3 regions of the Streptomyces sp. NPDC058052 genome follow, and region 3 is predicted to be linked to each of the others. Evidence: riboswitches for the same ligand, from Rfam matches in the RefSeq annotation. Region 3 holds a riboswitch; each other region holds the start of a gene.
The links. A riboswitch is a leader RNA that binds a small molecule or an ion and turns the genes downstream of it on or off. The one in region 3 is predicted to bind thiamine pyrophosphate.

Region 1 (3,268 bases), on a different contig from region 3:
AAGGACCCGAGCAGACCGATCAGCAGCAGCGAGATCAGCGTGCCCAGGACGGCGACCGAGGTGCGGGCCGAGAGCCCGTGGCACATGTAGAGCGCGAGAAGCATGATCGCGCTCGATCCGACCACCGCCACGACCAGCGGGTTCGACCCCTCCAGGATCGCGGGCAGGATGAAGAGCGTCAGCACCAGGAAGCTCACCGCGAGCGCGATCAGTGCCATCACGCCCCGCATCCGCCCGACGAGCACCACCACGAGCGCGAAGATGCCGGCGAGCACCGCCATCGGCACCTTGCGGTTCACGTCCGTGACCGAATACTGCAGGTCCTTCGGGGCGTCGGGCGCGTAGGCGACCACCACGCCCTGGCCCTCGTCCAGTTGGCGCGGGGCGTCCGGCTGCACGATCTCGGTGAACTGCCGGCCCTTGTCGGGACCGCTCGTGACCTCGATCGTCGCCTTCTCGCACTGCCCCTGCTGCCCGTTGACCGCCTCGCGGCCCTGCGGGGTGGAGGTGTCTCCGGTCGGCGGCACCTGTGCCGCGTTCACGTCCTCGCAGTCCACCTGCTCGACCGCGACGACCTTGCCCTGCTCGGTCTGCCGGTCGAAGCCGACCCCGGTCCGCTCGTGCGCGGGCGTGCCGCCCGGCCAGAGCACCACGAGACCGACGACCACGGCGGTGGCGAAGGGGATGAGGACGGCCGCGATGACCCGGCGCAGATGGCGGGAGACGGGTGCGGCGGGCCCGTGACTGTGGCTGTGACCGTGCCCGTGGCCGGGGCCGTGCCCCGGATCGTGGCCGTGGCCGGAGCCGTGACCAGCGCCGTGGCCGGAGCCGTGCCCGTGCTCGTGGCCGTGCTCGTGGCCGTGCGGATCGGGGGTCTGCTGCGAGGAAGTCACCGACCGATCATCGCAAGAACGGCGGGGGCCCACTGTTCAGCACGCCCGGGAGGGCGCTAGCGTGGTGACACCTTTGCACACGCGGGAGCTCGGAGCACCGGGCTGAGAGGGCGCTGATCACCGTACGCGGACACGTACGGGAGGAGGCTGCGCCGACCGCCGAACCTGTTACCGGGTAATGCCGGCGTAGGGAGATTCGGTCTCATGACCATTCAGGATGCACGCACGCCTGCCTCCGACCAGAAGGACCCGAACGGCGAGCGCACGCCGGGCTGGCACAAGGGGTACGTCGAGGGCTCCCGCCCCGACATCCGGGTGCCGGTGCGTCAGGTGCACCTCACCAACGGCAAGGACGTCACGCTGTACGACACGTCCGGTCCGTACACCGACCCCGCCGTCGACACCGACGTCCGCCGGGGCCTCCTCCCGCTGCGCGAGAACTGGATCATCGCGCGCGGCGACACCGAGGAGTACGCGGGCCGCCCGGTCCGTCCCGAGGACGACGGCATCAAGCACACCTCGCCGCGCGGCGGCGGGCTCAAGAACCTCGACGCGGTCTTCCCCGGCCGCCCGCGGCTGCCCCGCCGGGGCCGCGACGGACAGGCCGTGACCCAGCTCGCGTACGCCCGCCGGGGCGAGATCACCCCGGAGATGGAGTACGTGGCGATCCGGGAGAACGTCTCCCCCGAGGTCGTCCGCGAGGAGATCGCGGCGGGCCGCGCCGTGCTGCCGGCCAACGTCAACCACCCGGAGATCGAGCCGATGATCATTGGCAAGCGGTTCCTGGTGAAGGTCAACGCCAACATCGGCAACTCCGCGGTGACCTCCTCCATCGAGGAGGAGGTGGAGAAGATGACCTGGGCGACCCGCTGGGGCGCCGACACGGTCATGGACCTGTCCACCGGCCGCAACATCCACACCACCCGCGAGTGGGTGCTGCGCAACTCCCCCGTGCCCATCGGCACCGTCCCGCTCTACCAGGCGCTGGAGAAGGTCGACGGCCGCGCCGAGGACCTGACCTGGGAGATCTACAAGGACACGGTCATCGAGCAGGCCGAGCAGGGCGTGGACTACATGACCGTGCACGCCGGCGTGCTCCTGCCGTACGTGCCGCTCACCGCGCGCCGCAAGACCGGCATCGTCTCGCGCGGCGGCTCGATCATGGCCGCCTGGTGTCTCGCGCACCACAAGGAGAACTTCCTCTACACGAACTTCGAGGAGCTCTGCGAGATCCTCGCCGCGTACGACGTCACGTACTCGCTCGGCGACGGCCTGCGCCCCGGCTCGATCGCGGACGCCAACGACGCGGCGCAGTTCGCGGAGCTGAAGACGCTCGGCGAGCTCAACACGATCGCCAAGCGCCACAACGTGCAGACGATGATCGAGGGCCCGGGCCACGTCCCGATGCACAAGATCAAGGAGAACATCGACCTCCAGCAGGAGATCTGCGAAGAGGCGCCGTTCTACACGCTCGGCCCGCTGACCACGGACGTCGCGCCCGCCTACGACCACATCACCTCCGGCATCGGCGCCGCGATGATCGCCTGGTGGGGCACGGCGATGCTCTGCTACGTGACGCCCAAGGAGCACCTCGGCCTGCCGAACCGCGACGACGTGAAGACCGGCGTCATCACGTACAAGATCGCGGCGCACGCGGCGGACCTGGCCAAGGGGCACCCGGGCGCCCAGGAGTGGGACGACGCCCTCTCCGACGCGCGCTTCGAGTTCCGCTGGGAGGACCAGTTCAACCTGGCCCTCGACCCGGACACCGCCCGCGAGTTCCACGACGAGACGCTTCCCGCGGAGCCCGCGAAGACCGCCCACTTCTGCTCGATGTGCGGCCCGAAGTTCTGCTCGATGAAGATCTCCCAGGACATCCGCCGCGAGCACGGTGGAGACCTGAAGAAGGAGGAGATCGAGGCCGGCATGGCCGAGAAGTCGGCGGAGTTCGCCGCCTCCGGCAACCGCGTCTACCTGCCGCTGGCCGAGTAGCGGTCGGCCGTACGAGACCCACCCCGGCCCGCGGTCCACGGGGGGATCGCGGGCCGGGGTGCGTCAGGGGTCCCGGGGCGGTGGGGCGGTGGCGGTGAGGGCGGCCTGGAGGAAGGGGACGACGCCGCGTTCCAGGAGGGCGTGGCGCCAGGCGGCGCGGGCACGGGTGAGTTCGTCGTCGGGGGCCTCGGTCTCGGCGGGGCTGTTGCGCAGGGCGGTGACGAGGAGTCCGGCGCCCGCGCAGAGGAGGCCGGCGGCGGCGAGGGCGCCGAAGACCAGACCCGCGGTGAGCAGGGTGGTGCCGAGCGCCGCGTCCGGGGCGAGCAGGTGGACCACGGCCCCGACCAGGAGGAAGATCGCGGCGGCGGTGCCGGCGAGGACCG
Region 2 (3,268 bases), on a different contig from region 3:
GGCGGATGACGGAACCCCCCGAGGGGTATCTGAAGGACGTCACGGCGGGCGTCTTCGCCGCGTTCTACGTGCCGTTCCTGGCGACGTTCGTGGCGATGCTGCTGACCGCCGACGACGGGCCGGGGCGGGTGCTGACCTTCCTGCTGCTCACGGTGGTCAGCGACACCGGGGCGTACGCGGTCGGCTGGCGGTTCGGCAAGCACAAGCTGGCGCCGCGGATCAGCCCCGGCAAGACCCGCGAGGGGCTGTTCGGCGCGGTGGCCTTCGCGATGGCGGCCGGCGCGCTGTGCATGCAGTTCCTCATCGACGACGGCTCCTGGTGGCAGGGTCTGATCCTCGGCCTGGCGGTGGCGGCGAGCGCGACGCTCGGCGACCTCGGCGAGTCGATGATCAAGCGGGACCTCGGCATCAAGGACATGGGGACGCTGCTCCCCGGTCACGGCGGCATCATGGACCGGCTGGACTCGCTCCTGCCGACGGCGCCCGTGGTGTGGCTGCTGCTGGCGCTGTTCGTGGGCACGGGCTGAGCGGTCACGGCGGCGGCGCCTTCCGGCGGCACCGGACGGCCGGCCGGCCGCCGGAGCTCTTCGTCGGAACGGGTTGACGGACAGCGGGTACTCTGGAAGGGCTCGGGGCGTGCGCCCCGGGCCCTTTCGTCGTCCTCGCCACCGCGGGGACGGTCCAGTGAGGTCGCTCCGGCACCGCCGTGCCGCGCTCCCCGCCGTCGCGGGACGTCCGACCTCGTGCCTGTTTGAGGAGAGACGCCGCCGTGGCTCGTCCGGCCCCCGGAGAACTCACTTTCGTCGCCCCGCGCGGAGCCAAGAAGCCGCCGCGGCACCTCGCCGACCTGACGCCCGCCGAGCGGAAGGAGGCCGTCGCCGCGATCGGCGAGAAGCCCTTCCGCGCGAAGCAGCTGTCGACGCACTACTTCTCCCGGTACGCGCACGACCCCGCCGCGTGGACCGACATCCCGGCCGCCGCGCGGGAGAAGCTCGCCGGTGAGCTGCTGCCCGACCTGATGTCGGTGGTGCGGCACATCTCGTGCGACGACGACACCACCCGCAAGACGCTGTGGCGGCTGCACGACGGCACGCTCGTCGAGTCGGTGCTCATGCGCTACCCGGACCGGGTGACGATGTGCATCTCCTCGCAGGCCGGCTGCGGCATGAACTGTCCGTTCTGCGCGACCGGTCAGGCCGGTCTCGACCGGAACCTGTCGACCGCCGAGATCGTGCACCAGATCGTCGACGGCATGCGCGCGCTGCGTGACGGCGAGGTGCCCGGCGGGCCCGCGCGGCTGTCGAACATCGTCTTCATGGGCATGGGCGAGCCGCTCGCCAACTACAAGCGGGTCGTCGGAGCCATCCGCCGGCTGACCGACCCCGAGCCGGACGGCCTGGGGCTTTCCCAGCGCGGCATCACCGTGTCCACGGTGGGTCTGGTGCCGGCCATGCTCCGCTTCGCCGACGAGGGCTTCAAGTGCCGGCTCGCGGTCTCGCTGCACGCCCCCGACGACGAGCTGCGGGACACGCTGGTGCCGGTGAACACGCGCTGGAAGGTGCGGGAGGTGCTGGACGCGGCCTGGGAGTACGCGGAGAAGTCCGGCCGCCGGATCTCCATCGAGTACGCCCTCATCCGGGACATCAACGACCAGGCGTGGCGCGGTGACCTGCTGGGCAAGCTGCTGAAGGGCAAGCGGGTGCACGTCAACCTCATCCCGCTGAATCCGACGCCGGGCTCGAAGTGGACCGCCTCCCGCCCGGAGGACGAGAAGGCGTTCGTCGACGCGATCGCCCGCCATGGCGTGCCGGTGACCGTCCGCGACACCCGGGGCCAGGAGATCGACGGTGCCTGTGGACAGCTCGCGGCCTCCGAACGCTGACCTTGTACCCTGTGCTCGAACACACCTGCATATTCCGACAGGGGAGCGCCACAGCGCTGAGAGTGCGGTAACCGTAGACCGCAGACCCTCTGAACCTCGCCCAGGTCATTCTGGGTAGGAAGTTCGGTCGTAACTCGAGCTGTTGCGCCCTGCCCGCGTCCGGTCTCCCGGACGCGGGCAGGGCCGCGTCTCTTCCTGGTCCCACCCAGGAGGACAACACATGCACACCAAGAAGGCAGCCGCCGTCGCGCTGGCCGCGGCGTTCGGCGTCACGAGCCTCGCCGCCTGCTCCACCGAGGACATCCGCGGGGCCGCGGGCAAGACCGGGACGCCCGCGCCGAAGTCCGTGACCCTGGTGAGCCACGACTCCTTCAACGCCTCCAAGGAGGTGCTGGCGGAGTTCACGAAGCAGACCGGCTTCACCGTGAAGGTGCTGAAGGCCGGCGACGCGGGCGAGGCCGTCAACAAGGAGATCCTCACCAAGGGGTCCCCGCAGGGCGACGTCTTCTTCGGCGTCGACAACACGCTGCTCTCCCGCGCCCTCGACAACGGCATCTTCGAGACGTACGAGGCGAAGGGCCTGGACCGGATCCCGGAGACCTTCCGGCTCGACAAGCGCGTCACGCCGATCGACACCGGCGACATCTGCGTGAACTACGACAAGAAGTACTTCGCGGACAAGAAGCTGGCGCCGCCGCAGACCTTCGACGACCTGGCGAAGCCGGAGTACAAGGACCTGCTCGTGGTGGAGAACCCGGAGCGGTCCTCCCCGGGCCTCGGCTTCCTCCTCGGTACGGTCGCGCAGTACGGCGACGACGGCTGGCAGGACTACTGGTCGAAGCTGAAGGCCAACGGCGTGAAGACCGTCGACAGCTGGGAGCTCGCCTACAACCAGGAGTTCTCCGGCTCGGCCGGCGGCAAGGAGGCCAAGGGCGACCGTCCGCTGGTCGTCTCCTACGCCTCCAGCCCGCCGGTCGAGGTGCTGTACGCGGAGCCGCAGCCGAAGGAGGCGCCCACCGGGGTGTCCACCGGCACCTGCTTCCGGCAGATCGAGTTCGCGGGCCTGCTGCACGGGGCGAAGAACCCCGAGGGCGGCAAGGCGCTCATCGACTTCCTGATCTCGAAGAAGTTCCAGGAGGACATGCCGCTCCAGATGTTCGTGAACCCGGTGGCGAAGGACGCGGTCCTGCCGGAGCTGTTCACGCGGCACGGCGTGGTCGTCGAGAAGCCGCGGACGATGGCGCCGGAGAAGATCGCCGAGAAGCGTGAGGCGTGGATCCAGCAGTGGTCGTCGCTCCTCAAGTGAGGCGTGACCGCAGGGGGAGCGCGGCGCGGCTCGGCCTGATGGCCCTGCCCGTCGCGTTCTTCGCGGTCTTCTTCGCCTGG
Region 3 (3,268 bases):
CGCACGGCGATCAGCTGGCCCTCCTTCACCAGCTGCCGCACGCGCGTCACCTCGACGTCGAGCATCTCCGCGATGTCGGGGAGGTAGAGCCAGGCGGGGACGAGAGCATCGATGTTTGCGTCAATCTCGGTCACGGGACAAGCCTGCCATCCGGGACCGACAGTCGGTAGTCGGGCCCGCCCGGGCCGCCTCCGTCCGGGGGGACGCGGGGCCCCCGTGCGCCCGTCCGGGGGCCCTTGCGCCGTCCGGGCGGCGCGGGGAGGGCAGCCGGCCGGAGTCCGCGCGCCCGGGGCCCGCCCGGAGGATCCCGCCCGGCGTCGCTTTCCGGACAGGCACTACCGGACGGCGGACTTCAGCGGGACGGTCGGGTCCGCGGCGCGCTCGGGGTCGACGGGGGTGCCGGCCTCGATGAGCTTGCGCCCCTGGGCGAGGTCGCGGGGTCGGCCGACGGCGAGCAGGGCGACCGGCACCCCGTCGCGCAGCCAGAGCACCGACCAGGAGGCGCCGGAGGAGTCGCCGCGGCGGACCAGGGTGTCGGCGCCGGAGTGGTGGCCGGCGTACTGGACGAAACGGCCGAACTGCTCGGACCAGAAGTACGGGACGGGGTCGTACGGCTCCGGCTCGGCGCCCTCGACGCCGGTGACGCAGGCGGCGACCGTGCGGGGGCCCTGGAGGGCGTTGTCCCAGTGGTGGACGAGGAGCCGCTCCCCGTAGCGGGCGGAGGGGAAGGAGGCGCAGTCGCCGACCGCGTACACGTCGGGCAGGGAGGTGCGGAGCCGGTCGTCGGCGGTGACGGCGCCGCTCGGGTCGAGGGCGATGCCGGAGCCGGCGAGCCAGTCGGTGGCGGGGCGGGCGCCGATGCCGACGACGACGGCGTCGGCGGGGAGCTCGCGGCCGTCGGCGAGGACGACGACGCCGGGCCGGACGGTGTCCACGCGCGCGTGGGTGAGGAGTTCGGCGCCGCTCTCGGCGTACCACCCGGCCATGGCGGTGGTGACCTCGGCGGGCAGGGCTCCGGCGAGCGGCAGGGGGGCGGCCTCGACGACGGTGACGGCGCAGCCGGCCTCGCGGGCGGCGGTGGCGAACTCGGCGCCGATCCAGCCGGCGCCGACCACGACGACGGAGCCGCCGCCGGCGAGGACGGGGCCGAGGCGGACGGCGTCGTCGAGGGTGCGCAGCAGGTGGACGCCGGGGACGCCCTCGGTGCCGGGGAGGGTGAGCGGGTGGGCGCCGGTGGCGAGGACGAGGGTGTCGTACGGGAAGCGCCCCTCCTCGGTGACGAGTTCGCGCTCGGCGGGCCGCAGTCCGGTGACGTCGAGGCCGAGGCGGAGGTCGACGCCGAGGGACTCGAAGTCGACGTCGAAGGCGGAGTGCTCGGCCTTGCCGAGGAGGACGGCCTTGGAGAGCGGGGGCCGGTCGTAGGGCTGGTGGGGTTCGGCGCCGATGAGGGTGACGGGGCCCTCGAAGCCCTGCTCGCGCAGGGCGACGGCGGTCTGGACGCCCGCCATCCCCGCACCGACGATCACGACGTGCCGCTGGGTCTGCTTCTGCTCGCTCACCCGTCCACCTTACGCATCTGACGGCACGTCAGAAAGAGAGGTCCCCTGCGGCGCTCCGGCGGCGGGGGCTAGGGTGGCGGGCACACACCACTCGCGGGAGCCCGGACGCACCGGGCTGAGAGGGAGGCTGGCCGGCCTCCGACCGTACGAACCTGATCCGGGTCATGCCGGCGAAGGGAGGGGCGGGAACGCCCATGCGTTCTTCCGAAGGAACCGACAGCGGTCGGCCCACCGACGTCCTCGTGGTCGGGGGCGGCGTCATCGGCCTCGTCACCGCCTGGCGGGCGGCCCTGCGCGGGCTGAGCGTCGCGGTCGTCGACCCCGGACCAGGGGACGGCGCCGCGCGGGTCGCGGCCGGCATGCTCGCCGCCGTCACCGAACTGCACTACGGCGAGGAGACCCTGCTCGGGCTCAACCTCGCCTCCGCCGCGCGCTACCCCGCCTTCGTCGCCGAACTGGAGGAGGCGGCCGGCCACGGCGTCGGCTACCGCGCCTGCGGCACCCTCGCCGTCGCGCTCGACGCCGACGACCGGGCCCACCTGCGCGAACTCCACGCCCTCCAGACGCGCTGCGGACTCGCCTCCGAATGGCTGACGGGCCGCGAGTGCCGCCGCCTCGAACCCATGCTCGCGCCCGGGGTGCGCGGCGGGCTGCGGGTGGACGGCGACCACCAGGTGGACCCGCGCCGGCTCGCCGCCGCGCTGCTCACCGCCTGCGAACGGGCCGGGGTGGTCTTCCACCGGGCCGTCGCCGAACGGCTCGTCGTGGTCCGCGACCGGGCGCGGGGAGTCGTCCTCGGCGACGGCACCGAGCTCGCCGCCGGCCAGACCGTCCTCGCCGCCGGCAGCCTCAGCGGCCGCCTCGCCGGCGTGCCCGCCGCGGTCCTGCCGCCGGTCCGCCCGGTGAAGGGCCAGGTCCTGCGGCTGCGGATCCCCGCCCCGTACGCCCCCTTCCTCTCCCGCACCGTGCGGGCCGTGGTCCGCGGCAGTCACGTCTACCTGGTGCCGCGCGAGAACGGCGAGCTGGTCGTCGGCGCCACCAGCGAGGAGCTGGGCTGGGACACCACGGTGACCGCCGGCGGGGTGTACGAGCTGCTGCGCGACGCCCACGAGCTGGTCCCCGGCCTCACCGAGCTGCCGCTCACCGAGACCCTCGCCGGGCTGCGCCCCGGCTCCCCCGACAACGCGCCCCTCCTCGGGCCGAGCGCCCTGCCGGGCCTCCACCTGGCCACCGGCCACTACCGCAACGGGATCCTCCTCACCCCCGTCACCGGCGATGTCATGGCGGAGGCGCTCGCCACCGGCGTCCTCCCCGACGAGGCGCGCCCCTTCTCCCCCCGCCGCTTCCCCACCGCTCTCTCCGTACGTCAGGAGCAGCCCGCATGAACGTGTCCGTGAACGGCGAGCCGCGCGCGCTCGCCGCCCCCGTCTCCCTGGCCTCCCTGGTCGCCGGTCTCACCACCGCCCCCTCCGGGGTCGCCGCCGCCGTCAACGAGACGGTGGTGCCGCGCGGCGAGTGGGCGACGACGCTCCTCGCCGACGGCGACCGGGTCGAGGTCCTGACCGCGGTGCAGGGGGGCTGAGCGCGATGTCCGACGACGTGTTCGTCCTCGGCGGTACGGAGTTCTCCTCCCGGCTCATCATGGGCACCGGCGGCGCCCCCAGCCTGGACGTCCTGGAGCGCTCCCTGGTGGCCAGCGGCACCGAGCT

Region 1: it holds a riboswitch for thiamine pyrophosphate, as region 3 does, so the genes downstream of both, thiC (phosphomethylpyrimidine synthase ThiC) here and thiO (glycine oxidase ThiO) in region 3, are expected to answer to the same signal.
Region 2: it holds a riboswitch for thiamine pyrophosphate, as region 3 does, so the genes downstream of both, ACFVU3_RS02185 (thiamine ABC transporter substrate binding subunit) here and thiO (glycine oxidase ThiO) in region 3, are expected to answer to the same signal.

Annotation. Positions count from the first base shown of each region.
Region 1 is NZ_JBHVRX010000033.1:21,849-25,116, forward strand. Features, by position in the region: gene ACFVU3_RS32580 (YibE/F family protein) at 1-926, opposite strand, end outside; TPP riboswitch at 965-1,103, shown strand; gene thiC (phosphomethylpyrimidine synthase ThiC) at 1,098-2,885, shown strand; gene ACFVU3_RS32590 (hypothetical protein) at 2,949-3,268, opposite strand, start outside.
Region 2 is NZ_JBHVRX010000001.1:440,219-443,486, forward strand. Features, by position in the region: gene ACFVU3_RS02175 (phosphatidate cytidylyltransferase) at 1-527, shown strand, start outside; gene rlmN (23S rRNA (adenine(2503)-C(2))-methyltransferase RlmN) at 770-1,882, shown strand; TPP riboswitch at 1,912-2,021, shown strand; gene ACFVU3_RS02185 (thiamine ABC transporter substrate binding subunit) at 2,103-3,188, shown strand; gene ACFVU3_RS02190 (ABC transporter permease) at 3,227-3,268, shown strand, end outside.
Region 3 is NZ_JBHVRX010000009.1:171,905-175,172, forward strand. Features, by position in the region: gene ACFVU3_RS15525 (Rv2175c family DNA-binding protein) at 1-134, opposite strand, end outside; gene ACFVU3_RS15530 (NAD(P)/FAD-dependent oxidoreductase) at 336-1,559, opposite strand; TPP riboswitch at 1,643-1,756, shown strand; gene thiO (glycine oxidase ThiO) at 1,754-2,944, shown strand; gene thiS (sulfur carrier protein ThiS) at 2,941-3,141, shown strand; gene ACFVU3_RS15545 (thiazole synthase) at 3,147-3,268, shown strand, end outside.